DNA from 3 places in the Pseudomonas sp. GL_135 genome. Region 2 is predicted to be linked to each of the others. Evidence: predicted binding sites of a transcription regulator. Region 2 holds the regulator's gene; each other region holds the start of a gene.

Region 1 (9,710 bases), 1.6 Mb from region 2:
TGCGCCGACTTCGCCAAAAACGGTGAGCTCGATCTGCTGCACCTGCAGCCCTACCCGTATCCGGGCGGCCTCGAACCCACCTCTCCGCCTGTTGTGACAGGTACCACCGTGATCATCGGTGGCTCGGTGACCGATAACCTGTCCGTGCATGAGCCGTCCGGCGCAATCCGTGGCTACGACGTCAACACCGGTGCGCTGAAGTGGATCTTCGACACCGGTGCCGAAGACCCGAACGCAATTCCGGGTGATGGCCAGACCCTGGTCAACAACTCGCCTAATGCCTGGGCACCGCTGGCTTACGACGCGAAGACCGATGTGGTTTATGTGCCAACCGGCAACCCGACACCGGACATCTGGGGCGGCAACCGCACTCCGGTGATGGAGCGTTATGCGAGCTCGATCGTCGCGATGAACGGTTCCACCGGCAAGCTGGTATGGAGCTTCCAGACCACCCACCACGACTTGTGGGACATGGACGTACCGGCTCAGCCGACCCTGGCTGACGTGAAGACCGGCAGCGGCGACGCCGTCCCCGCGGTGTACGTGCCGACCAAGGCCGGCAACCTGTTTGTGCTGGACCGTCGCGATGGCAAGCCGATCGTGCCCGTCCATGAAATGCAGGTGCCTGCCGGTGAAGCCGCGCCAGGCGATCGGGTCAGCCCGACCCAGCCGCGCTCGGACCTCAATCTGACGTCCATTCAGACACTCTCCGACAAGGAGATGTGGGGCGCGACCATGTTCGACCAACTGGTCTGCCGCGTGATCTTCAAGCAGCTGTCCTACAACGGCCAGTACACGCCACCGTCCGAGCAAGGCACGCTGGTGTTCCCGGGCAACCTGGGTGTTTTCGAATGGGGTGGTATCTCGGTGAACGCCGACCGTCAGGTGGCGTTGATGAACCCGATGGCGCTGCCGTTCGTGTCCAAGCTGATCCCACGCGGCCCGAACAACCCGCTGTGGCCTAAAGAAGGTGCCACCGGCTCCGGTACCGAAATGGGCATTCAGCCCCAGTACGGCGTACCTTATGGCGTCGAAATCAACGCCTTCCTCTCGCCATTGGGCTTGCCGTGCAAAGAGCCGGCCTGGGGTTATGTGGCTGGCGTGGACATGAAGACCCACGATGTGGTGTGGCGCAAACGCATCGGCACCATCCGCGACAGCCTGAAGGGCATTCAACTGCCGCCGCTGAAAATCGGCGTACCGATGCTGGGTGGTCCGATTTCCACAGCCGGCAACCTGATGTTCATTGCGGGTACCCAGGACAACTACCTGCGCGCTTTCAACGTCACCAACGGCGACCTGCTCTGGGAAGCACGCCTGCCAGCGGGCGGCCAGGCCACGCCGATGACCTACGAGAGCAATGGCAAGCAGTACATTGTGATCATGGCCGGCGGGCATGGCTCGTTTGGCACGAAGATGGGCGACTCGTTGATCGCCTACGCCCTGCCGTCGAGATAATCAGCGGCTGAGCGACAACAAAAAGCCCGAGTGATCGGGCTTTTTGTTGCCTGCCATTCAAGCATGGCGGTGGTCGGTGCTTTGTAAACCGACGCCTGCTTCAAAGCCGGAAACGGTCCACCGATTGGGAGAGCTGGCCTGCGAGCACTGCCAGTTGATCGGTGGTACTGGCCGTCTGGCCAATCACTTGGCTATTACCAGCCGACATGCTGGCGATCATCTCCACTTGATGAGCAATCTCATTGCTGGCCAGACTTTGTTCACCAATAGTCCGGGTAATGTCATTGACCAACTGAGTGGTGCCCAGCGTTGCCTCAAGTATTTCGCCTATGGCCTGCTCCACTTCGGCAGTCACAGCCATACCCTTATCGACCTGAGCAACACCCGCTTCCATGCTCATCACGGCGTCGCGAGTGCTTTGCTGGATACGTGCCACCATACTGGCAATTTCCTGGGTAGAGGCGCTGGTGCGTCCCGCAAGGCTGCGCACTTCATCGGCAACCACCGCAAAACCTCGCCCCTGCTCACCGGCACGGGCCGCTTCAATAGCAGCGTTCAGCGCCAATAGATTGGTCTGGTCGGCAATGCCCTTGATCACCTGAATAATGTTGAAGATACCTTCAGACTCTTTGTCCAGCAGACGAATCACTTGCGCCGACTGCTGAGACGATCGGGCGATGCCATCCATGTCGCTGACCACCTGATGAATCACACGGCCGCCATTCTTGGCCAGGGTTTCGGCCTGATTGGCCATGGCCAGCGCCTGCTCCGCATGCCGCGTGATTTCCTCGATGCTCGCCGTCATTTCGCTGGTGGCCGCAGACATGGCGCCGGCTGCGGCGCTCTGCTGCAGGCTGCTCCCGGCGACTTCGTGACAGCTGCCCGCCAACTGCTGGCTGATCGTGCTGACGCCTTGAGCGTTATTGCGCACCGCCTCAATCATCCCGCGCAAGTCCCGCTGCATGGCTGCCAGGCTAAGGATCAGCAGGCTGGCTTCATCGCGGTTACCAGGTTGAGCGATAGGTTCGCTCAAGTTGCCATGGGCAATGCTGTCGGCGATCCGTCGCGCATTATGCAAGGGCGTCATGATGCTTCGCATCACCCAAAAGCCCTGCGCGGTCAGCAGCAGCATACTGATCAACAGCACAACACCCAAGGCGATGTTGGCACTGCGGCTGGCGTTACGGGTCCCCTCGCCACTGGCCTTGGAATTAGTCTCTATCAGCTCGCTCAAACTGGACATTTCACCTTCCAGCCGGGTGAAGGCGCTGCTGAACTGTGCCAGCTCCTGCTGTGCCCGTTCAGGACTGTTGAGTGCCAGATCGACAATTCGCTCGCCTGCGGCAATATAGGCGTCCAAACCGGGCTTGATTTTCTCCAACGCTGACTTGAGGCTTTGGTTGAGGGGCAGTGCACGGTTATCAGCAAGGACCTTGCGAAAATCTGCAGCATGTTCGGCCAGACCCGCCACGACTTGATCCCGGTCGGTATCACTTTTGCCTAGACCGACCAGCATCGCCAACAGCACGTCAGCACGCAGCGCGTCGTGCATCATGTCGGCTTCCAGATGATTGCTCAGGGCAATCATGCTGACCTCACTGTCGATCATCGAGGCTTCCGTTCGCGCGTTGCTCAAATAACTGACCAGACTGATTAACAGAACCGCGAGCACGCTGGTGCCAGTCAAAAGCAAAAGACGTAGTTTTATTGACATCATCAGGCCTCAGCTCATCGATGGAGAAATTGCCACCCTGCAAATCTTATCGGCGCTTACCAACGGTTATTTAAGACCGATTATTGATTGACCCACAGGAATGACGGCTTATTTCTCCACCGATAAATCGAAAGGAGCGAGAAAGGCAAAATGGGTGTGTCGCGAGGGGTACGGACGGCGCGGCGCTGATGGACACGGGCCTTGCTGACAGGCAACCGCTGGTGCCCACTTAACATTAAGTGAACACCACGGCCGGGATAGCTGGAATGGGGATGATGGGATCGGCCGGAGATAACCGAACCGACCTCCCGGGTCTTATTCGGTATGGATCACACCGGTCATCGCGGTAAAACGGCTCTGCGGATTCTTGAGCTTGTCGAGCACCTCATCCGGCGTGGACTCGCGGAACACCACCATGTGCCCCACCTCTTCACCGCCTTCGGTGACACGCTCGATGTCGTTGATCATCCAGGTTTTCAGCTCTTCCACGCTGATGCCCAGCTGCTCGGCGACCTGACCGTGAAAGCGTTCTGTGTCGTATTGATTGAACTCGTCGTTGTTCATGGCCTTGGCCTCCTTTAACGGGTGTAAGTCTGAGGCCGCAGGAGGCGCGCACAGTTCAGTCGGTTATGACCCACGGTGCCCAACGCCAGGATCAAAAAGGTCGTTAGCGCAAGCCTGGCCCGGCCATCCAGGGACTGTATTCGAATGCAACCGCGCCTCTGGACACGCCGGTTTCATCCACGGAGAAACCCGGCATCTGCGTAAGGTCCAAGTGCTTGCATTGCTCGGTCAGCCGGCTTTGCAAGACGTTGTCGTAGGTGAAGGCCTCAGGGCGTTCGCGATGGCGTTGGAGGTTGACGACGCACGCCTCGACCTTGCCCTGCTTGTTCGCCAGATACTCGAACGTGACCACGCCAATGCTATCCGGCGGCGCTTTCAGCAGTGTCCGCTCGGCAAAATAGCGGCTCTGCGCGTAGTGCTGATAAAGGGGCTGCATGGACAACCGCTGGGTATCATTCATGGGCAGGTAGATCAAAGGGGCGACGACTTCGACGTTGCCGTCTTTGTCTAACCGGTCTGCGGGTACGACCGGGAACACCGCGCTCCAACACACCTTTTTTGAAAGGTCGGCAAGCCGTGCATTCGCCGTGGCAAGGCCCGTCGCCTGGGTTTCGCAGCTGAACACCTCATTGCTGCGATTGATCTTGATGCGCAGGCGAACCTCACCCGTCAGGCCTTCGCTGTTGGCCTCAAGGCCTCTGTTTCCGAGAATGGACTGGAAACGTGCGACGAAGGTGTGAAATTGCTGCTTTTTGATGTCTTCCGGGCTCGGGACGGCCGGGGCAGCGGCAGGAGACGTCACTTGCCGGGACTGACAGGCCAGCAGCGCGCAGGCAACGCCGAGGATTGCGGTCAAGCGTAGCCAAGGAGAAATTGGGCGAATCAATAACAGGCGTGAGACAGGGAGAGTAGACAACATCGATCATCCTTGAACGACAGAGAACAAAGTGCGCGAAGATACCGTTGCTCGGCGCAGTGCGTCCACAACATGCCGTCAAAATGAGGGCGCACACACTGGCCTCTTCCCGGCTGAAGCCGGTCCCACTAAAAGCAACGCGTTCGACCCGTAGGAATGGCTTTAGCCGGGAAGGCGTCGGCTGTCACGCTGCAGAATTGATAGCGCCCATACCGGCCTCTTCCCGGCTGAAGCCGGTCCCACTAATTGACTGCGTACGCATTGTAGGACTGGCTTTAGCCGGGAAAGCGTCGGCAGTCACGCTGCAGAATTGATGGTACTCACACTGGCCTCTTCCCGGCTAAAGCCGGTCCCACGAACAGCACTGCATTCCCACCGGCACACCGCGTACACATAGTAGGACCGCACTGCATTCCCACTGGCACACCGCGTACTCATAGTGGGACCGGCTTTAGCCGGGAAGGCGTCAGATGTCACGCTACAAAACAACGGACAGCCACGCCCCACCGGCAACTGACAAACCGACCTCCGCCTCCAGCCACTGGCATGCGACAATCACGCACCGAACACCGTCGGCCCTTTTACGGTCTGACGTAGAGACTCTCTCGCGGATGAACCCGATGATCAATGCCCTCGTATTTTTCGCCACCGTGATCGGCATGGAGGGCTTTGCCGTGTTTGCGCACAAGTACATCATGCACGGCTGGGGCTGGGGCTGGCATAAGTCGCACCATGAACCGAGAACCGGCTGGTTCGAGAAGAACGATCTGTATGCCGTGGTGTTCGCCGGTTTCGCCATCGTGCTGATCGCGCTCGGCACCCAGGGCGCGCACCCGCTGGAATGGATTGGCGCCGGGATGACCGCGTACGGCTTCCTGTATTTCATTGCCCACGACGGCCTGGTGCACAAGCGCTGGCCGTTCAAATACGTGCCGCGCAATGGCTACCTCAAGCGCCTGTACCAGGCGCATCTGATGCACCACGCGGTGCCGGGCAAAGAGCGTTGTGTGTCGTTCGGCTTTCTCTATGCGCCGAGCGTCACTCGATTGCGCGCCCAGCTTCGACGCCTGCACGACGGTCCGTTGCAGAAATCCGACCCGGACGTTGCCACAGGCTCGCAGGCCGCGCGGGCCACTGCCGACCACGAGTCACGCTAGCCTTCCACGCCCCCACCAACACCAGTCGCAGCTTGTCCAGCTTGCTGGTCGACACCCGCGCATCCCACGCCCGAGCGCCGCGCGCCCTGACCTTCACGCCGATCTCGCGATAGACGCAGCCCGCCGTCGCCACCGCCCACGCCGATCGCCACGGCAACGCGGTCAGGCCCGCGTTGGCACTTTCGTAATACGGCTCTGCCATGTTCACCAACCGCTGGGCAAGCACGGCCACTTGCGATCGATACTGCGGATCCGCGAGCCGATCCCTGGGGATCCCCAACTCATCCAGCCAGTCACCCGGCAGGTAGCAGCGGCCCACCGACGCGTCTTCGACAATGTCCCGCGCGATGTTGGTCAGCTGAAACGCCAGACCCAGATCGCAGGCACGGTCGAGGGTCGCTTCATCGCTCACACCCATGATCTGCGCCATCATCAAGCCGACGACGCCCGCCACGTGGTAGCAGTACTCCAGCGTATCGTCGATGCGCCGATACTCGCGCTGGCTGACGTCCATCGCAAAACCGTCCAGATGCTGCAGGGCATAACGCTGCTCGATGCCATGGCGCAGAACAACCTCCCTGAACGCCTCGAACGCCGGGCTGTGGGTCGGCGTGCCGGCGTACACGGCGTGAGTCTGGGCGATCAGCCGTTGCAGGCGCTCGGTGACCTCCTGCTGACTGACCACCGAGGCCGAGTGCCCGGCTTCCTGACCGTCAATGACGTCGTCGCAATGCCGGCACCACGCATAGAGCATCACCGCGCTGCGACGGGTCACCGGGTCGAACAGGCGTGACGCGGCCGCGAAGCTTTTCGAGCCGACTTCGATGCTCTGGGTGGCGTGGTCGAGCAGCGCCTGATCGGCGACGCTCATGAGTGCAGCTCCTCCAGCATCAGTCCGGCCGTGGCTTTGGCCGAACCGATGACGCCCGGCACGCCAGCGCCCGGGTGCGTGCCAGCGCCGACCAGATACAGATTGCTCAGGCTCGCGTCGCGGTTGTGGGGGCGGAACCACGCGCTCTGGCGCAGGATCGGCTCAAGGGAAAACGCCGAACCGAGGTGCGCGTTGAGCTCGCCCTTGAAGTCCTGCGGCGTAAAGATGCGGCTGGTGACCAGGTCCTCGCGCAGACCGGGCATGTAGTGCTTCTCCAGGTACTCGAAAATACGATCGCGGTAGCGCGGCCCTTCCACTTCCCAGTCGATATCGGCGTTGCCCAGGTGCGGCACCGGCGACAGCACGTAATGGCTGGAACAGCCCGGCGGCGCGAGGCTCGGGTCAGTGATGCAGGGCGCGTGCAGGTACAACGAGAAATCTTCGGCCAGCGCCGCGCCCTTGAAAATCTCCTGAATCAGCGCCTTGTAGCGGGGCCCGAAGCACACCGTATGGTGCTGCAACTGAGGCTGCGGACGCTTGAGTCCGAAGTGGATGACGAACAGCGAATTGCTGAAGCGCTTGCCCTTCAATCGCGCCCCTTCCTTGACCCCGCGCGGATGGCCGCCGAGCAGTTCGGCGTAGGTGTGCATGACGTCGGCGTTGGAGGCCACACAATCGGCGTTGATCTGCCGACCGTCCTTGAGCCGCACGCCGGTCACTCGCTGGCCACTGGTCTCAATACTGGCGACATCGGCGTTCAGCTCGAACTGCCCGCCGATGTCTTGGAACAGCTTGACCATGCCCTGCACCAGCGCACCGGTCCCGCCCTTGGGAAACCACACGCCCCACTGACGTTCGAGAGCATGAATCAGTGTGTAAATTGAGGACGTCGCGAACGGGTTGCCGCCCACCAGCAGCGAGTGAAAGGAAAACGCCTGGCGCAGTTTGTCGTCCTCGATGAACTCCGACACCATCGAGTACACGCTGCGCCACGCCTGCAGCCGCGCCAGCTGCGGCCCGGCCTGAACCATGTCGCGGAACGACAGGAACGGCACGGCGCCGAGCTTCAGATAACCCTCTTCAAACACCGCTTTGGAGTACGCCAGAAAGCGTTGATAACCGGCGACGTCTTTGGGGTTCATCGCTGCGATCTGGGTGTCCAGAGACTGCTGATCGTTGGCGTAATCGAACTTCGTCCCGTCTTCCCAGCACAGCCGATAGAACGGCGACACCGGCAGCAGCTCGACATAATCCTTGATGGATTTGCCGGCGGCGGTGAACAGCTCCTCAATGGCCGTCGGGTCGGTGATCACCGTCGGCCCCGCATCGAAGGTGAAACCCTCGTCTTCGTAGACGTAGGCGCGGCCGCCGGGTTTGTCGCGTTTTTCCAGCAGCGTCGTCTGCACGCCCGCCGCCTGAAGCCGGATGGCCAGGGCCAGGCCGCCGAAACCGGCGCCAATCACAATTGCGCTTTTTGCTTGAGTCATTTCAATTCTCGTTGTGCTTAGGCAGGTGATGCCTGGCCTGGTAATGCTTGGGCAGGTAACGGACCGCGGCTTTGACCGCCTCGTTGATCGGTACGGGCGGCTTGCCGGTGAGCACGCGCAGTTTGTCGGCCAGGGTGCTGCGGCCTGCGTAGAAACGGCTGATCAGGCCTTCGGACAGGCCATAGAACCGCTGCATCACCTGCCAGCGATTGGACGGCCGCCCGGCTAGAAACAGCATGCGGTTGAGCAGCCGATAGAAACGCTGGGACTCCCACGCACGCTGCGCAATGGCGCGGATGCCTGCGTCCAGTGAGTCGCAATGGAGCGTTGGCTGAGCGGCAACCCACTCCGCCAGCCGTAGGGCATGGGGCAGTGAATAGCCGGTAGTGCAATGAAACAGCCCGGCGCGCAAACCCGATCGCGGCTGGCCTGCAGCTTCGCGCCAGAACGCGGCGAAATCCCCGGCCAGGGTGATCGGCAACACGCCCTGCTCTTCGCGCAGGCACTCGGCGATTTCCCAACCGTGAGCCCCGGCGTAATCAGTGATGTGCTGACGAAGCTGGTCAGAAGTAAATGAATATTGGTCGACGTAATGGGTGTCCTCGACCAGCAAGGTGTCGGCTGAGAATGGCAGCACGTAGACGAAGCGATAGCCCTCACTTTGCGCGACCCGGGCGTCCATGATGATCGGCGCGGTCAAGCCATGGGGCGCCTTCAAACGCAGCAACTGTCCGAGAAACGCCTGCTGGCCCAACACCATGTGCGCCGTGGCCTGCACGCCGCGGCCGTCGATCACCGCGCGGGCCTCAAGCCGCTCGCCGCTGTCCAGCACGACGCCGTTCGGGGTGAGTTCGGTGATACGTCGGCCGGTCAGCAGCGCGTCGCCCAATGCGGGCTCGATGACCTCGGCAAAGCGTTCCGACGTGATGCTGGCATAGCCACTGTTCAACCGTCGCGAGCGTTGCGGGAAGTGCACGTCATAGGTCGCCCAGCGCTGCACCACCAACGGCTGCAGCCATTGATGCTGCTCGGCGGTGAGGTCGCCTTCGTGAAAGGACCAGGTGTGGTTGCCGCCGAGGTACGTCTGCTCTTCGATGCACAGCACGCGCAACTCTGGCCGCCGCTGTTTGAGACGCCAGGCGATCAGCCCGTTGGCCAGGCCACCGCCGGCGAGAATCAGGTCATAGGTCATGGCACCAACCCCGCCAGCACCGGTTCGCCCGTGCGCACCACGGCTTCGACAATGTCGGCAGCGCGGGTCGTGCCGCCGGCCCGGGCCAGTTCCGTTGCGAGGCGATCAAAAGGCTCGGTGGACAACCCGCGCAGCTGCGTCAGCCTTTCGCGGATCTGCCCCGCCCCGGCGCCGCGACGCAGTTGCAGGCCAATCCCGGCGTGGGTAACCCGCGAAGCGACGCCCGGCTGATCAAACGCGATGGGCATGACCAGCATCGGCGTGCGCGCGACGATCGCGTCCATCACCGTATTCAGGCCGCCGTGGGTGATCACCGCATCAGCGTGTTGCAGCGCCCATTGTTGCGGCGCG
Region 2 (9,710 bases):
GCTCTTCCGGCGACTCGATACCGTGATCGACCGCGTTGCGCACCAAGTGGACCAGCGGGTCGGCCAGGGCCTCGACGAGGTTCTTGTCCAGGTCGGTTTCTTCACCCACCAGTTCAAGGCTGATTTCTTTCTTCAGCTGACGTGCCAGATCGCGGACCAGTCGCGGGAAGCGGCCGAACACTTTCTTGATCGGCTGCATACGGGTCTTCATGACCGCGGTCTGCAGGTCAGCGGTGACCACGTCCAGGTTGGACACGGCCTTGGACATGGCTTCGTCAGCGCTGTTTGCGCCCAGGCGCACGAGGCGGTTACGCACCAGCACCAGCTCGCCGACCATGTTCATGATTTCGTCCAGCCGCGCGGTGTCGACGCGCACGGTGGTTTCCGCTTCAGACGGCGGTTTTTCGCTAGGCGCGGGAGCGGCAGCGCGAGCCGGGGCAGGCGCAGCGGCAGGAGCCGCTTTCGCCGGAGCGGCGGCAGCAGGCGTCGCTTTCGCCGGTTCAGCTTTGGCAGCGGGTTCTGGCTTAGTGGCCGGTGCAGCCGCAGGTGCTGCGGCAGCGACGGCAGGTTCAAACTTGCCTTTGCCGTGCAACTGATCCAGCAGGTCTTCAAATTCGTTGTCGGTGATTTCGTCCGACGCTGCAGCTTTCGACGCTGCAGCTGGCGCAACCGATGCGACAGGTGCAGCGGCAGCATTAGCAGCGGCACCCACGGCATCCGGCGAGAACGAACCCTTGCCGTGCAACTGATCCAGCAGCGACTCGAATTCGTCGTCAGTGATTTCATCACTGGCCGGTGCGGCAGACGGCGCTACAGCGGCCGGCGGTTGCACCGCATCGACGGCGAACTGGCCTTTACCATGCAGCTGATCGAGGAGCGATTCGAATTCGGCGTCGGTGATTTCATCGCTGGCCGCATTACCGGTGGGCGCAGCAGCCGGTGCCGCAGGTGCTGCTGCAACGGGCGCTGCTGCCACGGGCGCTGCTGGTGCAGGTGCAGCCGGCGCAGGCGCCCCTGCCGCCTGGGCCTTGACAGCATTCAGCGAATCCAGAAGCTGTTCGAACTCAAAATCGGTAATGTCTTCGGACGGCGCTTCAGCGACCGGCTCTTCAACCACCGGTGCTGCAGCGATTTCTTCGGCCGAGGCCGGCTCCGCCAGGCGGGCCAACGCGGCCAGCAATTCAGGCGTGGCCGGGGTGACGGCGGAACGCTCGCGCACCTGACCGAACATGCTGTTGACGGTGTCGAGTGCTTCGAGCACCACGTCCATGAGCTCCGAGTCAACGCGACGTTCACCCTTGCGCAGGATGTCGAACACGTTCTCGGCGATGTGACAGCATTCAACCAGCTCGTTGAGCTGGAGGAAGCCGGCGCCCCCTTTTACAGTGTGAAAACCGCGAAAAATTGCATTGAGCAGGTCCGCATCATCTGGCCGGCTTTCCAGCTCGACCAACTGCTCTGACAACAGCTCGAGAATCTCGCCGGCCTCTACCAGAAAATCCTGAAGGATTTCTTCATCGGCGCCGAAGCTCATTGGGGGGTGCTCCTAAAATTAACCGTCAAACCGATCCGGAGGCTGCACTGACGGCCTGCGCGCATTGCTTTCGTCGAAGCATTGGCGCGCGGGTCCAGCAGCCACTTTCACAGAAAACCTGAAGTCCGAAACAGAGTGACCGAATCAGAATCCGAGGCTGGATAGCAGATCGTCAACATCATCCTGTCCGGATACAACGTCTTCACGTTTATCGGCATGAATCTGCGGACCTTCACCCTTGGAGTGAAGTTTTTCTTGTTCTTTTTGCTGACGGAACACTTCCTGGTCGTGCTCGATGCCCGCGAAGCGGTCCACCTGGCTCGCCATGAGCACCAGCTTGAGCAGATTGCGCTCGACTTCGGTGACCAGCGTGGTCACGCGCTTGATCACCTGACCGGTAAGGTCCTGGTAATCCTGGGCCAGCAGAATGTCGTTCAGGTGCGCAGAGACCTCGGTGGTCTCCTTCTCGCTGCGGGTCAGGAACACATCGACGCGGCGGGCCAGATCACGAAACTCTTCGGCGCTGATCTCGCGGCGCATGAAGCGTCCCCAATCGGCGCTCAACGACTTGGCGTCGTCAGTCAGCCCGTGCATCAGCGGCGTGCTCAGCTCCACCAGGTCCATCGTCCGGTTGGCGGCGTTTTCGGTCAGCCTGACCACGTACGACAGCCGCTCGGTGGCGTCGGTGATCTGGGAGACCTCCTCGGCCTGCGGCATGTTCGGGTCGATCTGGAAGTTGACGATCGCGCTGTGCAGCTCGCGCGTCAATTTGCCGACTTCCTGATACAGGCCACGGTCGCGGGTCTGGTTAAGCTCATGGATCAGTTGCACGGCGTCGCCGAACTTGCCTTTTTCAAGGCTCGCGACCAGCTCTTGTGCGTGTTTCTTCAGGGTTGACTCAAAGTCACCCATTGTCGAATCTTTGGAATCCATAGCGCCCTCGCAGCGGACATCAGCTATTGACGCGCTCGAATATCTTTTCGATTTTCTCTTTGAGCACTTGCGCGGTGAACGGCTTCACCACGTAGCCGTTCACACCGGCCTGAGCGGCTTCGATGATCTGCTCGCGCTTGGCTTCGGCAGTGACCATCAGCACCGGCAGGCTGCGCAGACGCTCGTCGGCACGCACCTGACGCAACAGGTCGATGCCGGACATGCCCGGCATGTTCCAGTCAGTGACGAGGAAGTCAAAGGCGCCGCTTTGCAGCATCGGCAATGCGGTGAGTCCGTCATCTGCTTCGGCCGTGTTGGTGAACCCAAGGTCACGCAACAGGTTTTTTATGATCCGCCGCATCGTTGAGAAGTCATCAACGATGAGGATTTTCATGTTCTTGTCCAATTCGACCTCCAAGCAGTCTTTAACGCGTTCAGCACCTGAACGCGCATTCAATCAATACCGGCTGCGCCGAACATGAAAAGGGGTGGAATCGACCGGGACGAGCGCAGCGAAACCGGATCATCCACGACCCGGTTCGACCGACTCCTGCCATGTCTCTTTTGCTTCCCGCTCACGTCCTGCACAGCCGGTCTTACAAGCAACACGCAGGCCTCGCGGCCCGCGCCTGATTCAGGAACGTGCGCGCCACTCGCCAAGGCGACCGCGCAACCGCGCCGCGCATTGACTGTGCAGCTGGCTGACCCGCGACTCGCTGACACCCAGAACCTCACCGATTTCCTTGAGGTTCAGCTCTTCGTCGTAATACAGCGACAACACCAGGCGTTCACGTTCCGGCAAGTTGGCAATGGCCTCGGCCAGCGCAGCCTGGAAGCGCTCGTCTTCCAGATCCCGCGACGGTTCCAGGGACTGGCTCGCGCCGTCCTCGTGCAGCCCTTCGTGTTCGCCGTCCTGCAACAGGTCGTCGAAACTGAACAGGCGGCTGCCCAGGGTATCGTTCAGAATCCCGTAATAATCGTCGAGACTCATTTCAAGTTCGGCAGCAACCTCGTGATCTTTAGCGTCACGGCCGGTTTTTGCTTCGATTGAACGAATCGCGTCACTGACCATGCGCGTATTGCGGTGGACCGAGCGCGGTGCCCAGTCCCCCTTGCGCACTTCGTCGAGCATCGCGCCACGGATACGAATACCCGCGTACGTCTCGAAACTGGCCCCTTTGGTGGAGTCGTATTTGGTCGAGACCTCGAGCAAGCCAATCATGCCCGCCTGGATCAAATCCTCGACCTGCACGCTGGCCGGCAGACGCGCCAGCAAGTGGTAGGCGATTCGTTTGACCAGCGGGGCATAACGCTCGATCAGCTCATACTGGGAGTCTTTGGACGATTTGCTGTACATGCGATAGCCACTTGCTGTCATGAGACGGGCCCTGCGCTGGTTTGATGCACGAGGCGTTCTACGAAAAATTCCAGGTGACCGCGCGGGTTCGCCGGCAGCGGCCAGGTGTCGACTTTCTGTGCGATCGCCTTGAACGCCAGCGCACATTTGGAACGCGGAAACGCTTCGTACACGGCGCGCTGTTTCTGCACGGCCTTGCGTACGCATTCGTCGTACGGCACGGCGCCTACATATTGCAGGGCCACGTCGAGAAAGCGGTCGGTGACTTTGGTCAGCTTGGCGAAGAGGTTGCGCCCTTCCTGCGGGCTCTGGGCCATGTTGGCCAGGACGCGGAAGCGGTTCATGCCGTAATCGCGGTTGAGCAGTTTGATCAGGGCGTAGGCGTCGGTGATCGACGTAGGCTCGTCGCACACCACCAGCAGCACTTCCTGGGCGGCGCGCACGAAGCTCACCACCGACTCGCCGATGCCGGCGGCGGTATCGATGACCAGCACATCGAGGTTGTCGCCGATGTCACTGAACGCCTGAATCAGCCCGGCATGTTGCGCCGGGGTCAGGTGGACCATGCTCTGGGTGCCCGACGCCGCCGGCACGATGCGGACGCCGCCCGGGCCTTGCAGCAGGACATCGCGCAGCTCGCACCGCCCTTCGATGACATCAGCCAGGGTGCGTTTGGGGGTCAGCCCCAACAATACGTCGACGTTGGCCAGACCCAGATCGGCGTCCAGCAACATGACGCGACGTCCCAGCTCGGCCAGCGCCAGTGAAAGATTCACTGAAACGTTGGTCTTGCCTACGCCACCTTTGCCACCGGTCACCGCGATAACCTGTACGGGATGCATGCTGCCCATGTTAATTGTTTACCTTGTCTTGCTTAGACCTAAGCCACATGTCGGGCTGCACGTTCAGTGTCTGAACAATGCCTGGCAGACCATCGATGCAGGAAAATTCCACTGTCATTTTCTTCACCTAGCCCGCGCGCTTGCCGGTGCTGTGATAAAGATCCGCAAACATATCCGCCATCGCTTCCTCGCTTGGCTCCTCCTGCATCTGCACACTGACAGCCCGGCTCACCAACTGGTGCCGACGCGGCAAATGCAGATCATCCGGTATCCGTGGGCCATCGGTCAGATAGGCCACAGGCAGTTCGTGTGTCACGGCCAGGCTGAGCACTTCGCCCAGGTTGGCCGTCTCGTCGAGCTTGGTCAGGATGCACCCGGCCAGGCCGCAACGTTTATAACTGTGGTAAGCCGCCGACAGCACCTGCTTCTGGCTGGTTGTCGCCAGCACCAGGTAGTTGCGCGCCTTGATGCCACGGCCGGCGAGGGTTTCCAGTTGCAGACGCAGGGCCGGATCGCTGGCTTGCAGGCCGGCGGTGTCGATCAACACCACGCGCTTGCGCAACAGCGGCTCCAGCGCCTGAGCCAGGGACTGGCCCGGGTCGACGTGGGTAACCGGTACATTGAGGATCCGGCCCAGGGTTTTCAGCTGTTCCTGAGCGCCAATGCGGAAACTGTCCATGCTCACCAGCGCGATATTTTGCGCGCCGTATTTCAACACATATCGGGCTGCCAGTTTAGCCAGCGTGGTGGTTTTGCCCATGCCGGCAGGACCGACCATGGCAATCACACCGCCCTCTTCCAGTGGCTCCACATCGGGCGTGGCAATCATCCGGGCCAGGTGGGCCAACAGCATGCGCCAGGTGTGGGCCTGATCATTCGAGTCCGGCACCATCGCCAGCAGATCGCGGGACAGCGGGCCGGAGAGGCCGACGCGTTGCAGACGGCGCCACAGATTGGCCTGCTGCGGACGGCTGCCTTGCAGCTGGTTCCAGGCCAGCGATCCCAGCTGGACTTCCAGCAGTTCGCGCAGGCCGTTCAATTCAGAGCGCATCGCTTCGTAGGCGCGGTCGCCCACGGCCGGCTCGGCGTTGCGCTCGGCGCGTTCGGCGGCCACAGCGGCGTGGATCGACGGGCGAAACGGTTCTTCCAGCGTCGGTTCGATCTGCTTGCTGTCATCCATCGCAAGGCCGGCGAACAACTGACGATTGGCGACAGTGTCCAGCTCGCTGCGGTGGGTCAGCTCAGCTTGAGCGGTGACGATGCGCGACTGGGTCTTGCGCAATTCTTCTTCGAGTTCGACGTTCGGCACACGCGGCGCCAGTGCAGACAACTTGTAATCCAGAGCGGCGGTCAGTTCCACGCCGCCGGCGATCCGCCGGTTCCCGATGATGGCAGCTTCAGCGCCCAGCTCATCGCGAACCAGTTTCATGGCTTGTCGCATATCGGCGGCGAAAAAACGCTTAACTTGCATGACTCACTACCTCAGCCGTTGGGCCCGACAGTCGCTACGATGGTGACTTGCTTATTGTCAGGAATTTCCTGATAAGCCAAAACATGCATATTCGGTACAGCCAACCGTCCAAAGCGGGACAACATGGCGCGAACCGGACCTGCGACCAACAAAATAACCGGCTGCCCCTGCATCTCCTGACGCTGCGCCGCTTCGATCAACGAGCGCTGAAGTTTCTCAGCCATGCTCGGTTCGAGGAGAACGCCTTCTTCCTGACCCTGACCTGCCTTCTGCAGACTATTTAGCAAGATCTGTTCCAACCTTGGCTCAAGGGTGATCACAGGCAGCTCCGGCTCAATGCCGACAATGCTTTGGACGATTGCGCGGGACAATCCGACCCGTACCGCAGCCACCAGCGCGGCGGTATCTTGACTACGCGCGGCGTTGTTGGCGATGGCTTCAGCGATGGAGCGGATGTCACGAACCGGCACCTGTTCGGCAAGCAGCGCCTGCAGCACCTTCAGCAGGGCCGACAGGGACAGCACGCCCGGCACCAGTTCTTCCGCCAGTTTTGGCGATCCCTTGGCCAGCAGGGTCATCAATTGCTGGACTTCCTCGTGGCCAATCAATTCATGAGAGTGCTTGTAGAGAATCTGGTTCAAGTGGGTTGCCACCACCGTGCTGGCGTCCACCACGGTGTAACCGAGGGATTGCGCCTGAGCCCGCTGGCTGATTTCAATCCAGACGGCTTCCAGACCAAACGCCGGGTCCTTGGCAGTGATGCCGTTGAGGCTGCCAAATACCTGACCGGGGTTGATCGCCAGTTCGCGGTCTGGGTAGATCTCGGCTTCGGCCAGGGTCACGCCCATGAGGGTCAGGCGATAGGCGCTGGGCGCCAGGTCGAGGTTGTCGCGGATGTGCACGGTCGGCATGAGGAAACCCAGCTCCTGGGAGAGCTTCTTGCGCACGCCCTTGATCCGCGCCAGCAGCTGACCACCCTGATTGCGGTCCACCAGCGGAATCAGGCGGTAGCCCACTTCCAGGCCAATCATGTCGATCGGGGTGACGTCGTCCCAGCCCAGTTCCTTGGATTCCTGCGCCCGGGTCGGCGACGGCAGCAGCTCTTGTTGACGCTTGACCTCTTGCACCGCGGCGAGCTTGACCTGGTTCTCTTTCTTCCACAGCAGGTAAGCGCCGCCAGCAGCCACCAGCCCGAGGCTGATGAAGGAGAAGTGCGGCATGCCCGGAACCAGGCCCATGACGATCATGATCCCGGCAGAGACAGCGAGTGCCTTGTGGGAGGCGAACATCTGGCGCCCGACCAGTTTGCCCATTTCTTCCGAACCGGACGCACGGGTCACCATGATCGCGGCGGCAGTAGACAGCAGCAGAGAAGGCAACTGCGCCACCAAACCGTCACCGATGGTCAGCAGCGCGTAAACCTTGCCGGCGTCGCCGAAGGTCATGCCGTGTTGCAGGATGCCCACCAGCATGCCGCCGATGAGGTTGATGAAGAGGATCAGCAGGCCGGCGATGGCGTCACCGCGGACGAATTTGCTGGCACCGTCCATGGAGCCGTAGAACTCGGCTTCCTGGGCGACTTCGAGGCGACGACGCTTGGCTTCAGGCTGGTCGATGAGGCCGGCGTTGAGGTCGGCGTCGATGGCCATCTGTTTGCCGGGCATGGCGTCGAGGGTGAAGCGCGCGCTCACTTCGGAGATGCGCCCGGCACCTTTGGTGACGACGACGAAGTTGATGATCATGAGGATGGCGAAGACGACGATACCGACGACGTAGTTGCCGCCGATGACGACTTCACCGAACGCCTGGATGACTTTACCGGCGGCGGCGTGGCCGTCCTGGCCGTGGAGCATGACGACGCGGGTGGAGGCGACGTTGAGGGCCAGTCGCAGCAGGGTGGCGACGAGGAGGATGGTCGGGAATACGGAGAAGTCGAGGGGTCGCAGGGCGTAGATACAGACGAGCAGGACGACGATGGACAGGGCGATGTTGAAGGTGAAGAAGACGTCCAGCAGGAACGGCGGCATGGGCAGCATCATCATGGCGAGCATGACGAGGAGCAGTAGCGGGACGCCAAGTTGTCCACGGCCCAGGCCGATCAATCCGGTTCTGGCGTGGGAGATGAGTTGTGAGCGTTCCACCGATGGGCACCTGCGCGTTAAATCAATCTTTTGACGCCGAAGCGTTGTATCGGGGTTATTGCAAGAAGGGGTCCAACATTTGGGAGTGGACTGAAAATATCAGAGTGCCAGTATTTAGAATTGGGATTTGCGTCGTGGCTTAGCGCGCCAAGATCACAAGCGTCGGCCTAACGGCCTCGGTTTCGCCTTCGGCGAGTTACTTGGAAAAGCACCCCAAGTAACCAAGGGTGCCTGCTCCTGGCTAGGTCCCTCCTCCGTCGGGATTCCCTCACTCCGACGACGCTCCGTGGGCCCGCGCCGAACGGACATCCATGTCCTGACGGCGCTCTCGCCGCATCCATGCGGCTCGGCCCACTCCGCGTCGTCTGCGTTCGGCCTGCACCCAAGTCGCGTTTTGTGGTGTCTGGACCTTTTGTGCATGAAGATCAAAAGCGCGCTTACGCTTGGTAGGACCGGCTTTAGCCGGGAAGAGGCCTGTGTGACCACCAGCCATTTCACTGAATGCACGCGCTGCTTTTTTGTGGGACCGGCTTTAGCCGGGAAGAGGCCTGTGTGACCACCAGCCATTTCACTGAATGCACGCGCTGCTTTTTTGTGGGACCGGCTTTAGCCGGGAAGAGGCCAGTGTGGCCACCACCCATTTCACTGAATGCACGCGCTGCTTTTTGTGGGACCGGCTTTAGCCGGGAAGAGGCCGGTGTGACCACCACCCATTTCACTGAATGCACGCGCTGCTTTTTGTGGGACCGGCTTCAGCCGGGAAGAGGCCGGTGTGACCACCACCCATTTCACTGAATGCACGCACTGCTTTTTGTGGGACCGGCTTCAGCCGGGAAGAGGCCAGTGTGGCCACCACCCATTTCACTGAATGCACGCACTGCTTTTTGTGGGACCGGCTTCAGCCGGGAAGCGTCAGATGTGACACCGCTAATCATCAAGGGCAAACGACGCTCATGTGGGAGTGAGCTTGCTCACGAAAGCGGCCTTCCAGACGCTAGATGATTGGCCGATCGTTCCCCCGCTCCGCGTGGGAACGCCGCCCTAGACGCCCCGCGTCTTCTGGCTCAGATCACTTTCACCGCCCGCCCAATAAATTGAATCGGGCCGGTCGGCTTGCCGGTCGGGGAGCCGTTGGGGTTTTCGAGGGTGAGTTCGAAGAGTTGGTTGGCCTGCAGCGGCGGCAGTTTGTTTACGGGGATGGAGAGGGTCTGGCCGGGTTTGACCAGGCCCAGGGACACGGGGCCCTGCCAGCCGTCGGCCTTGGTCCAGAACTGGAGGGCTTTGTCGGCGGGGACTGGGGTGGCGCCCAGGGGTATCAGCTGGATCTCTTCCGGGTTATTGGCCTGGATCACCCAGCCGGGAGCCTGGTTTTGTGGAGCGACCAGCACCACGAGGTAAGTTGTGGGGTTCACCGGCGCTGTCCGGGTCACCA
Region 3 (9,710 bases), 580 kb from region 2:
ACGACGAGACCGATTTACCAACATGACTCAGGCGTAATGGAAAGCGAGAGGGCGTATTTCACCGTCCGTAAGCGCGGCAAATAATCGGCCGAAGTAGGGATCAGGAAGGTTTGCAGGTGAACCACCAACGACACACGGGTGGACGCTTAATGAGTGCAGCCCCGAAACAAGGGCTGCACTCCAGTCACGACAGCGATCAGAACAACTTGCGGCCCTTGTTCGCCGCAATACGCATGCGCAGCGCGTTGAGCTTGATGAAGCCAGCAGCGTCTGCCTGGTTATACGCGCCGCCGTCTTCTTCGAACGTCGCGATGTTGGCATCGAACAGCGACTCGTCGGACTTGCGACCGGTCACGATTACATTGCCCTTATAAAGCTTCAAGCGCACGACGCCATTCACGTGGGCCTGCGACGCATCGATCATTTGCTGCAGCATCAGACGCTCAGGGCTCCACCAGTAACCGGTGTAGATCAGGCTGGCGTACTTGGGCATCAGCTCGTCTTTCAGGTGAGCGACTTCGCGGTCCAGGGTGATCGATTCGATCGCACGGTGACCACGCAGCATGATAGTGCCGCCCGGGGTCTCGTAGCAGCCGCGGGATTTCATACCGACGTAGCGGTTTTCGACGATGTCCAGACGACCGATGCCGTGCTCGCCGCCAATGCGGTTCAAGGTGGCGAGTACGGTGGCCGGAGTCATTTCAACGCCGTCCAGTGCCACGATGTCGCCGTTGCGGTAGGTCAGTTCCAGGTACTGCGGCTTGTCCGGCGCGTTTTCCGGCGACACTGTCCACCGCCACATGTCTTCTTCGTGCTCGGTCCAGGTGTCTTCCAGCACGCCACCCTCATAAGAGATGTGCAGCAGGTTGGCGTCCATGGAGTACGGTGATTTTTTCTTGCCGTGACGCTCGATCGGGATGGCGTGCTTCTCGGCGTAGTCCATCAGCTTCTCGCGGGACAGCAGGTCCCACTCACGCCATGGCGCAATGACTTTCACACCAGGCTTGAGCGCATAAGCACCCAGCTCGAAGCGGACCTGGTCGTTGCCTTTGCCGGTGGCGCCGTGAGAAATGGCGTCAGCGCCAGTTTCGTTGGCGATTTCGATGAGGCGCTTGGCGATCAGGGGACGCGCGATGGAAGTACCCAGCAGGTACTCGCCTTCGTAGACGGTGTTGGCGCGGAACATCGGGAACACGAAATCACGCACGAATTCTTCGCGCAGGTCGTCGATGTAGATTTCCTTGACGCCCATGGCTTGCGCCTTGGCGCGTGCTGGCTCGACTTCTTCGCCCTGACCCAGGTCAGCGGTGAAGGTCACCACCTCGCAGTTGTACGTATCTTGCAGCCACTTGAGGATTACCGAAGTATCCAGGCCACCGGAATACGCGAGAACTACCTTGTTTACGTCCGCCATGCCATCACTCCAACGCGTTGTACGGAAAACCGACGAGTCTACCGATCACGCGCGGGAATTTACAGTGTCGCGACAGCTTCTGACGGCAAAGCGACAGATTCTGTCAGTCAGACGACTTTACCGCCCTTGGTCAAGAGGCCTTGGCGGGGGCCGCACTTGCCGCTGTAACAGGCGCAGCGCCAGGGGTTGGGGTTGCGGCAGGCGCAGGCACCGGGGCCGGTATCGGAGCAGGTGCAGCAGCCGGCGGCACGGCTGGAGTCTGCTGCGCCACACGCTCCAGGTGGATATTCACTCGGCGGTTGCGCGCGCGGTTGGCGTTGTTGGTGTTAGGCGCCAGCGGGTACTGCTCGCCGTGGAAGCGCAAGGTGATCTGTTCTTCCGGGATGCCCTGGGCTTTAAGGTAGTCCATGACCGACAGCGCACGGCGCCGCGACAGATCGCGGTTGGTCAACCGGTTGCCGCTGTTATCGGAGTGACCGTCCAGTTCGACGTGATTGACCGTCGGATCGGCTTTCATATAAGCCAGCACGGTGTCCAGCTTGCGCTTGGCGGAGGCATCCAACTCGATGCCGCCGCCGGGGAAGCCGATCTCGGATTGCCGCACCTGTTCGAAATTCATCGGCAACAGCTTCGCCGTACACACTTGAAAATCGCCGTAGGCCTTGCTGAATTTGACCGGCAGCAGACGGACTTCCATGGCGCCCCCGCCATCACGCAGTGAGTGACGAATCACCGGACTGCGCCCTTCCATCAGGCCCGCGATCAACCGCGTGGCCTGGGCCTGATTGGTATTGAAAGGAATCTCGCCGCTGCTGACTTTTACCGCGCCAAGATTGAGATCGCTGCGCCCCGGCTGCCACGGCGCCGCCGCGGCAATCAACATGGCCGACCCGGATGCCAGACTGTAGCCATTTGCTTTCAAGCGAAACGTCGGCTGTTCGCCCGCGCGCCGCACGAACTCGCCCGCACCGAAATCGGCGATAGGTTGAGTCAGTCTGCATTCGAACTGATCGCCTTCCACCTTCCACTCAATATTCTCCAGACGCGTCTGGAAAGTGAGCGCCATGGCCGGCAGGCTGGCAAACGCGCTGAGCAGGGCTAGATATCGCTGGCGCACGGGAGGCTCCACTAAATTCACGTGTAACAAGATTTATGACTTACACGTGGCTATCGGTAACTTCCCGCAAAACTTGATAGCGAGTGCCTGGAGGAGTCTTTTCCGGTAGCATTCCCAGCGAGTTTGACCCGCCTGGAATCCCCAATGTCCGAACGCCTGACCCTCCTGCGCCCCGACGACTGGCACATCCATCTTCGAGATGGCGCTGTTTTGCCTCACACCGTCGCCGACGTAGCGCGCACTTTTGGCCGCGCGATCATCATGCCGAACCTCGTGCCGCCGGTACGCAACGCAGAGCAAGCAGACGCCTATCGTCAGCGCATCCTCGCCGCGCGCCCGCAAGGCAGCCGTTTCGAGCCGCTGATGGTGCTTTACCTCACCGACCTGACGCAGCCCGAAGAAATTCGCGCCGCGAAGGCCAGTGGTTTCGTCTACGCCGCCAAGTTGTACCCGGCAGGCGCCACCACTAATTCCGATTCGGGCGTGACCAGCGTCGACAAGATATTCCCGGTGCTTGAGGCGATGGCCGAAGTGGGCATGCCGCTGCTCATCCACGGCGAAGTGACCCGCGGCGACATCGACGTGTTCGACCGCGAAAAGATTTTTATCGACGAGCACATGCGTCGTGTCGTCGAGCGTTTTCCGACGCTGAAAGTGGTGTTCGAACACATCACTACCGCAGACGCCGTGCAGTTCGTCAATGAAGCGTCGGCCAATGTGGGCGCAACCATCACTGCCCACCATTTGCTGTACAACCGCAACCATATGCTGGTGGGCGGCATTCGCCCTCACTTCTACTGCCTGCCGATTCTCAAGCGCAATACCCACCAGGTCGCCCTGCTGGATGCCGCCACCAGCGGCAACAGCAAGTTCTTCCTCGGCACGGACTCCGCGCCCCATGCGCAGCACGCGAAAGAAGCGGCGTGCGGTTGCGCCGGCTGCTATACCGCGTTTGCCGCCATCGAGCTTTACGCCGAGGCATTTGAATCACGCAATGCGCTGGACAAGCTGGAAGGTTTTGCCAGTCTGCACGGCCCGGCGTTCTATGGCCTGCCGACCAATACCGACACTATTACCCTGGTTCGTGACGAGTGGACGGCCCCCGCCAGCCTGCCGTTTGGCGAGCTTTCTGTCATCCCGCTGCGCGCCGGTGAAAGACTGCGCTGGCGTCTGCTGGAGCAACACGCGTGAGTGAAGAACATTATGAAGACGAGCAAGAAGGCTCCGGTGGCGGTACAGGGTCCCGGCACCCGATGGCTGCCCGTTTTCGCGGTTACCTGCCTGTGGTCGTTGACGTAGAAACAGGCGGATTCAACTGCGCCACCGATGCGTTGCTGGAAATCGCAGCCACGACCATTGGCATGGACGAGAAAGGCTTTGTCTTTCCGGACCACACGTATTTCTTCCGTGTTGAGCCCTTCGAAGGCGCCAATGTTGAAGCGGCGGCGCTGGAGTTCACCGGCATCAAACTGGATCACCCGCTGCGCATGGCCGTGAGTGAAGAAACGGCGCTGACGGACATCTTCCGCGGCATCCGCAAGGCACTGAAGGCCAACGGCTGCAAGCGCGCCATTCTGGTCGGTCACAATGCCAGCTTCGACCTCGGCTTTCTCAACGCAGCGGTTGCGCGACTGGACATGAAGCGCAATCCGTTCCACCCGTTCTCCAGCTTCGACACCGCGACGCTGGCGGGCCTGGCGTACGGTCAGACTGTTTTGGCCAAAGCCTGCCAGTCGGCGGACATTGATTTCGACGGTCGCGAGGCCCATTCGGCCCGTTACGACACCGAGAAAACCGCCGAGCTGTTCTGCGGCATCGTCAACCGCTGGAAAGAAATGGGCGGCTGGCACGACTTCAACGACTGAGTCGATGTTGCTGTGCAATGAATGAATGAACCGGCCTAAGTGGCCGGTTTTTTTATGGGACGGAGATCGAAAGGCAGTGATCGGCTCAAACTCCGTCAGTGCCCGGACTGGCCCCTTCCCGGCTAAAGCCGGTCCCAGTAAAAGCAGCGCGTGCATTCAGCGGGAACGGCTACAGGTGACGCGGAGCGTCACAGGATGCATGCCCACGCAGAGCGCGGGAACGATCAAACGACGTTCAGCGTCCCGACTGGCCCCTTCCCGGCTGAAGCCGGTCCCACTAAAAAGCACGTCGCGTACGACCCGTTGGATCGGCTTCAGCCGGGAAGCTCTTGTACTGCTTCTGATCTGCTCTTGATCTTCTTACGCAAAAGGCTCAGTCACCGCAGAACGCGACTTGGGTGCAGGCTGAACGCAGGTCTCGCGGAGTGGGTCGAGCCGCATGGATGCGGCGAGAGCGCCGTCAGGACATGGATGTCCGTTCGGCGCGGGCCCACGGAGCGAGACCGGAGTGAAGGCATTCCGACGAAGGAGGAACCCAACCAGGAGCAGGGCCTTTTTGGTTACTTTTTCTGGGCCGGCAATCCGGGCTCTTGGAAAAAGTGACCCGCCGTAAGGGCGGAACCATAATCAGCACCACCGCCGAAAATGGATATACACACAAACCTCCTACGCCTGAAACCCACCTAACCACTCATCGACAGTCACATAAAAAAGCCTGAGTAGTTTTGACAAGCATTCTCATTAACATTAGTATCCCTCGCATTGAGCCAATCACTCAGCGACGGTTTCTTATATGTATGTCTGCCTCTGCCAAGGTGTTACCGACGGACAAATCCGTGAAGCAATCATGGAAGGATGCTGCAGCTATCGTGACGTCCGCGAGACTCTGGGTGTCGCCAGCAAGTGTGGGAAATGTGCCTGCCTGGCGAAGGAAGTGGTGCGTGAAACCCTCACCGAGCTGCAAACCAGCCATGCCGCCCTCGCCTATCCCGCAGAATTTTCAGCTGCCTGAATAACCGCTTTCAAACAAAACCGGACAGTGTCCGGTTTTTTTATGCCTTTAATTCAATCGCTTAGCAACAAGATGCGGAACACAAACATTCTTATTCCTATTTATTTTCACTTATTATTCAATAACTTAGGTTTGACAGAGTTATAGAGGGGGCTCAGACTTGCCGCCTGTATTACCTATACCTTCGACAGGACCCGATCATGAAAGGCGACATCACAGTCATCCAGCATCTCAACAAGATCCTCGGTAACGAGCTGGTCGCGATCAATCAATACTTCCTGCATGCGCGCATGTATGAGGACTGGGGCCTGAACAAGTTGGGCAAACACGAGTACCACGAATCCATCGACGAGATGAAACACGCTGACAAACTGATCAAGCGCATCCTGTTTCTGGAAGGCCTCCCGAACCTCCAGGACCTGGGCAAGATCCTGATCGGCGAACACACCAAGGAAATGCTCGAGTGTGACCTGCGCATCGAGCGCAAGGGCCACGCCGACCTTAAAGCCGCGATCGCGCACTGCGAAACCGTGGGTGACTTCGGCAGCCGCGAGATGCTGGAAGACATTCTGGAATCGGAAGAAGAACACATCGACTGGCTGGAAACCCAGCTGGGCCTGATCGACAAGGTCGGCATCGAGAACTACCTGCAATCGCAGATGGGCGAAGAGGGCTGATTCCAGCCCCTAACACCGCCCAATAAAAAGCCCCGCGTCTCGGCAGAGAGCGGGGCTTTTTTACGACCGCCGAAAATCAGGCAGTGGCGTTTTTCGCAACAGCGGCTTTCACCAGTTCCTGCAGGGAACCGTCAGCCTGCATTTCAGTGATGATGTCGCTACCGCCGACCAGCTCACCACCGACCCACAGCTGCGGGAAAGTCGGCCAGTTGGCGTACTTCGGCAGGTTGGCGCGGATTTCCGGGTTCTGCAGGATATCGACGTACGCGAACTTTTCGCCACACGCCATCAGTGCCTGAGAAGCCTTGGCCGAGAAGCCGCACTGCGGGGCATTCGGAGCGCCTTTCATGTAGAGCAGAACGGTGTTGCTGGCAATCTGGTCTTTAATCGTTTCGATAATATCCATGGAGCACCTCGGCTAAACTTTACGACTGTATGTGTCGACACGGTGGCGCATTCTAAACGATTCCCGAGCATAACGCTCGGTCTTGGCCTTGAACGCCCCAATGACCGTTATGCCGCCGCAACCGTAACCGGCACCCCGTTCAACACCGCGTTCCCGGAAATCCCGTCCAGCGCCCGCTCGTCAGTCAGGTCATTCGCGCTCTCACCGGGCTGGGCCGTCGCGATGTCCATCTTCACGCCCGGACGACCGTGGCCCCAGCCATGGGGGAGGCTGACGACCCCACGCATCATGTCGACGCTGCCCATGACTTCGACCTCGATTACGCCGACCCGCGAGCTGACCCTGACCCGCTGACCGTCCATCAACCCTCGGCTGAGCAAGTCGTCGGGGTGCATCAACAACTGATGCCGCGGCTTGCCCTTCACCAAGCGATGGAAGTTGTGCATCCATGAATTATTGCTGCGCACATGACGCCTGCCGATGAGCATGAGGCCATCGGCCTGCGCCTCAGGCTGCGCGGCAAAACGGGCCAGGTCTGCCAGAATAACTGGCGGCGCGGCCTGCACCCTGTGGTTCACGGTCTTCAGCCGCGCAGCGAGGTTGGGCTTGAGCGGCCCGAGGTCCAGACCATGGGGATACTGCGCCAGCGTCTCCAGCGACAGCTTCAGCGGGGACGCATCACCGTACAACCCGGCGCGCAAACCGCGATCGACCATCTGCGCCGGCGGCATCGTCGGTTTGAGGTCGCGGCCGGTTTTCAGCGCAAACGCCTGGGCGAGGCCGACAAAGATTTCCCAGTCGTGCAGCGCGCCCTCGGGTTTGGCGAGGATCGCGCGGTTGAAACGGGTAACGTTGCGCACGGCGAACATATTGAACGTAGTGTCGTAGTGGTCGTTTTCCAGCGCGGACGTCGACGGCAGGATGAGGTCCGCGTGCCGCGTGGTCTCGTTGATGTACAAGTCGACGCTGACCATGAATTCCAGCCCCTCGAGCGCAGTGTCGAGCTGACGCCCGTTAGGCGTCGACAGTACCGGGTTGCCCGCGACCGTAATCAGCGCCTTGATCTGCCCCTCCCCCGGGGTCAGCATTTCTTCGGCCAGCGCAGAAACCGGCAGCTCGCCGCCGTACTCCGGCAGTTGCGAGACGCGGCTCTGCCAGCGATTGAAGCTGCCGCCGGAGGTCGACGCCACCAAGTCCAGCGCCGGCTCGGTACACAGCGCACCGCCTGCACGGTCCAGATTGCCGGTGACCAGATTGATCAGTTGCACCAGCCAGTGGCATAGCGTCCCGAACGCCTGGGTGGAAATACCCATACGCCCGTAACACACACCGCTTTTGGCAGCGGCAAAGTCCCGCGCGAGCTGCCTGATTTGCTCGGCAGGCACCCCGCATCGAGGACTCATGGCGTCGGCGTTCATCTCGCTGACGGCCGCGCGAACGTCCTCCAGGCCATCAACGGCAAGATGGCTTTCGCGGGTCAGGCCTTCGGCAAACAGGGTGTGCAGCAAGCCGAACAGGAACGCCGCATCGCCCCCGGGACGGATGAACAGGTGCTGATCGGCAATAGCGGCGGTCTCGCTGCGGCGCGGATCGACCACGACGACTTTACCGCCGCGGGCCTGAATCGCTTTCAGACGCTTCTCGACATCCGGCACGGTCATGATGCTGCCGTTGGACGCCAGTGGATTGCCGCCGAGGATGAGCATGAAATCGGTGTGGTCAATGTCGGCGATGGGCAGCAGCAGGCCGTGGCCGTACATCAAATGACTCGTCAGGTGGTGCGGCAGTTGGTCCACGGACGTTGCGGAATAGCGGTTACGGGTTTTCAGCAGCCCGAGAAAATAATTGCTGTGGGTCATCAGCCCATAGTTATGCACGCTGGGATTGCCTTGATACACCGCCACCGCGTTCTGCCCGTGACGCGCCTGAATGTCGGCCAGGCGCTCTGCGACCAGGTCAAACGCATCCTGCCACTTGATCGGCTGCCAGTCGTTGCCAATGCGCTGCATGGGCTGGCGAAGGCGATCGGGGTCGTTCTGGATATCCTGCAGCGCGACGGCCTTGGGACAGATATGCCCGCGACTGAACGTGTCCTGCGCATCGCCCTTGATTGAGGTGATCAGGAGGGTGGCATCGTCCTGCAGGGTGGTTTCGAGGGTGAGGCCGCAAATCGCCTCGCACAGGTGACAGGCACGGTGGTGCAGAGTCTTGGTCATCGCCAGCCTCAAGTTTTTATAGGGCGATCAACCTGATCGCGGGTACAAAACTATGGGACTTGTGGGGGTGATGCGCCAGAAATGTCAGTGCCGTGAATCGGGCGGCATCAGGCGAGCCGATAGCTCACCTGATAGAAGGAACGTTGCTCAGGAAGCAGAGCCACCGATGGGCGTGACGACCTTGCGCTGCATCTGCACTTCATGAACCGTTTCGATCTGCTCTTGAGACACCTGAATGCCGGTGAGTTCGCCGATCAGCCGCCAGTGTTCGTCGAGTCCGGCGCTGATGGTTGCCATACGATCGATCATCCGGCGTCCCGCAGAGCGCGTGACCTCGTCTTCGCTGCGCATCAGCTCGAACGACATCGACGTCATGGACGCCGTGAGGTGCGTAAGGGTTCGAGCGGTCAGCCCGAGCAGTTCCGTCAGTTGTTGCTCTTTTGAATCCATTCCCCACCTCTTCTGGAGGACATAAGCGGCCTTTATAACCCACGCCGATGGTTTAAGAAACGTCCGGGTTTCCGCGGCGTGAAGCATGTCGCATAAGGCTGCACAGTGGTTTGCGACTATTACAGATCAGACAGCAGTTGCGGGGACGCCAAAAGGCGTCACAAGCGGCCAGCCTTATCGGGACTAATGCGATGGCGAATGGCCTGCGCAGAAACATGACTGTAGCACTTCGTTACATGAAAAGCGTCCTGTGAGCGCCGCTTTCAGGCTACCGAACGTCCGACGAGGATTTTCCGTCACGGCGGCCCTTGGCATCAGGCGACATTTTCTTATACCCTCGCGCCTTCCCTATTCGTCGCCCCGTGCGGCTTTCGCCGCAGGTCTCGCCCGTTTTTCAGAAAAACCTGGCTTTGAGGATCTGCGGTCTGTTGCAGACAAGGTAGTTAATGATGAGCGCAAGGCACTTTCTCTCGATGATGGACTACACCCCCGCTGAGCTGGTCGGGGTGATTCGTCGCGGCATTGAGCTGAAAGATCTGCGAAATCGAGGCGT

Evidence for each region. Region 2 encodes FliA, which starts transcription of late flagellar genes. Its sites were predicted from a motif close to CTAAAGTTTNNNNNNNNNNNGCCGNTAA; they were not measured.
Region 1: a site for FliA is predicted at 3,219-3,246, ahead of AC3ISG_RS15435 (methyl-accepting chemotaxis protein). Genes of this name have one in related genera too.
Region 3: a site for FliA is predicted at 2,582-2,609, ahead of AC3ISG_RS05645 (flagellar protein MotY). Genes of this name have one in related genera too.

The regions. Positions count from the first base shown of each region.
Region 1 is NZ_CM174408.1:3,466,212-3,475,921, forward strand. It holds gene AC3ISG_RS15430 (glucose/quinate/shikimate family membrane-bound PQQ-dependent dehydrogenase) at 1-1,458, shown strand, start outside; gene AC3ISG_RS15435 (methyl-accepting chemotaxis protein) at 1,559-3,172, opposite strand; gene AC3ISG_RS15440 (hypothetical protein) at 3,488-3,736, opposite strand; gene AC3ISG_RS15445 (hypothetical protein) at 3,840-4,655, opposite strand; gene AC3ISG_RS15450 (sterol desaturase family protein) at 5,264-5,809, shown strand; gene crtB (15-cis-phytoene synthase CrtB) at 5,691-6,680, opposite strand; gene AC3ISG_RS15460 (phytoene desaturase) at 6,677-8,167, opposite strand; gene crtY (lycopene beta-cyclase CrtY) at 8,169-9,359, opposite strand; gene AC3ISG_RS15470 (glycosyltransferase) at 9,356-9,710, opposite strand, start outside.
Region 2 is NZ_CM174408.1:1,819,869-1,829,578, reverse strand. It holds gene AC3ISG_RS08330 (chemotaxis protein CheA) at 1-1,534, opposite strand, end outside; gene AC3ISG_RS08325 (protein phosphatase CheZ) at 1,679-2,467, opposite strand; gene AC3ISG_RS08320 (chemotaxis response regulator CheY) at 2,487-2,861, opposite strand; gene fliA (RNA polymerase sigma factor FliA) at 3,102-3,845, opposite strand; gene fleN (flagellar synthesis regulator FleN) at 3,842-4,675, opposite strand; gene flhF (flagellar biosynthesis GTPase FlhF) at 4,794-6,137, opposite strand; gene flhA (flagellar biosynthesis protein FlhA) at 6,149-8,278, opposite strand; gene AC3ISG_RS08295 (anti-sigma factor) at 9,343-9,710, opposite strand, start outside.
Region 3 is NZ_CM174408.1:1,240,415-1,250,124, reverse strand. It holds gene AC3ISG_RS05655 (hypothetical protein) at 1-26, shown strand, start outside; gene AC3ISG_RS05650 (argininosuccinate synthase) at 197-1,414, opposite strand; gene AC3ISG_RS05645 (flagellar protein MotY) at 1,545-2,531, opposite strand; gene pyrC (dihydroorotase) at 2,676-3,722, shown strand; gene rnt (ribonuclease T) at 3,719-4,396, shown strand; gene AC3ISG_RS05630 (bacterioferritin-associated ferredoxin) at 5,190-5,408, shown strand; gene bfr (bacterioferritin) at 5,609-6,085, shown strand; gene grxD (Grx4 family monothiol glutaredoxin) at 6,162-6,491, opposite strand; gene AC3ISG_RS05615 (molybdopterin oxidoreductase family protein) at 6,599-8,707, opposite strand; gene AC3ISG_RS05610 (hypothetical protein) at 8,855-9,157, opposite strand; gene argF (ornithine carbamoyltransferase) at 9,607-9,710, shown strand, end outside.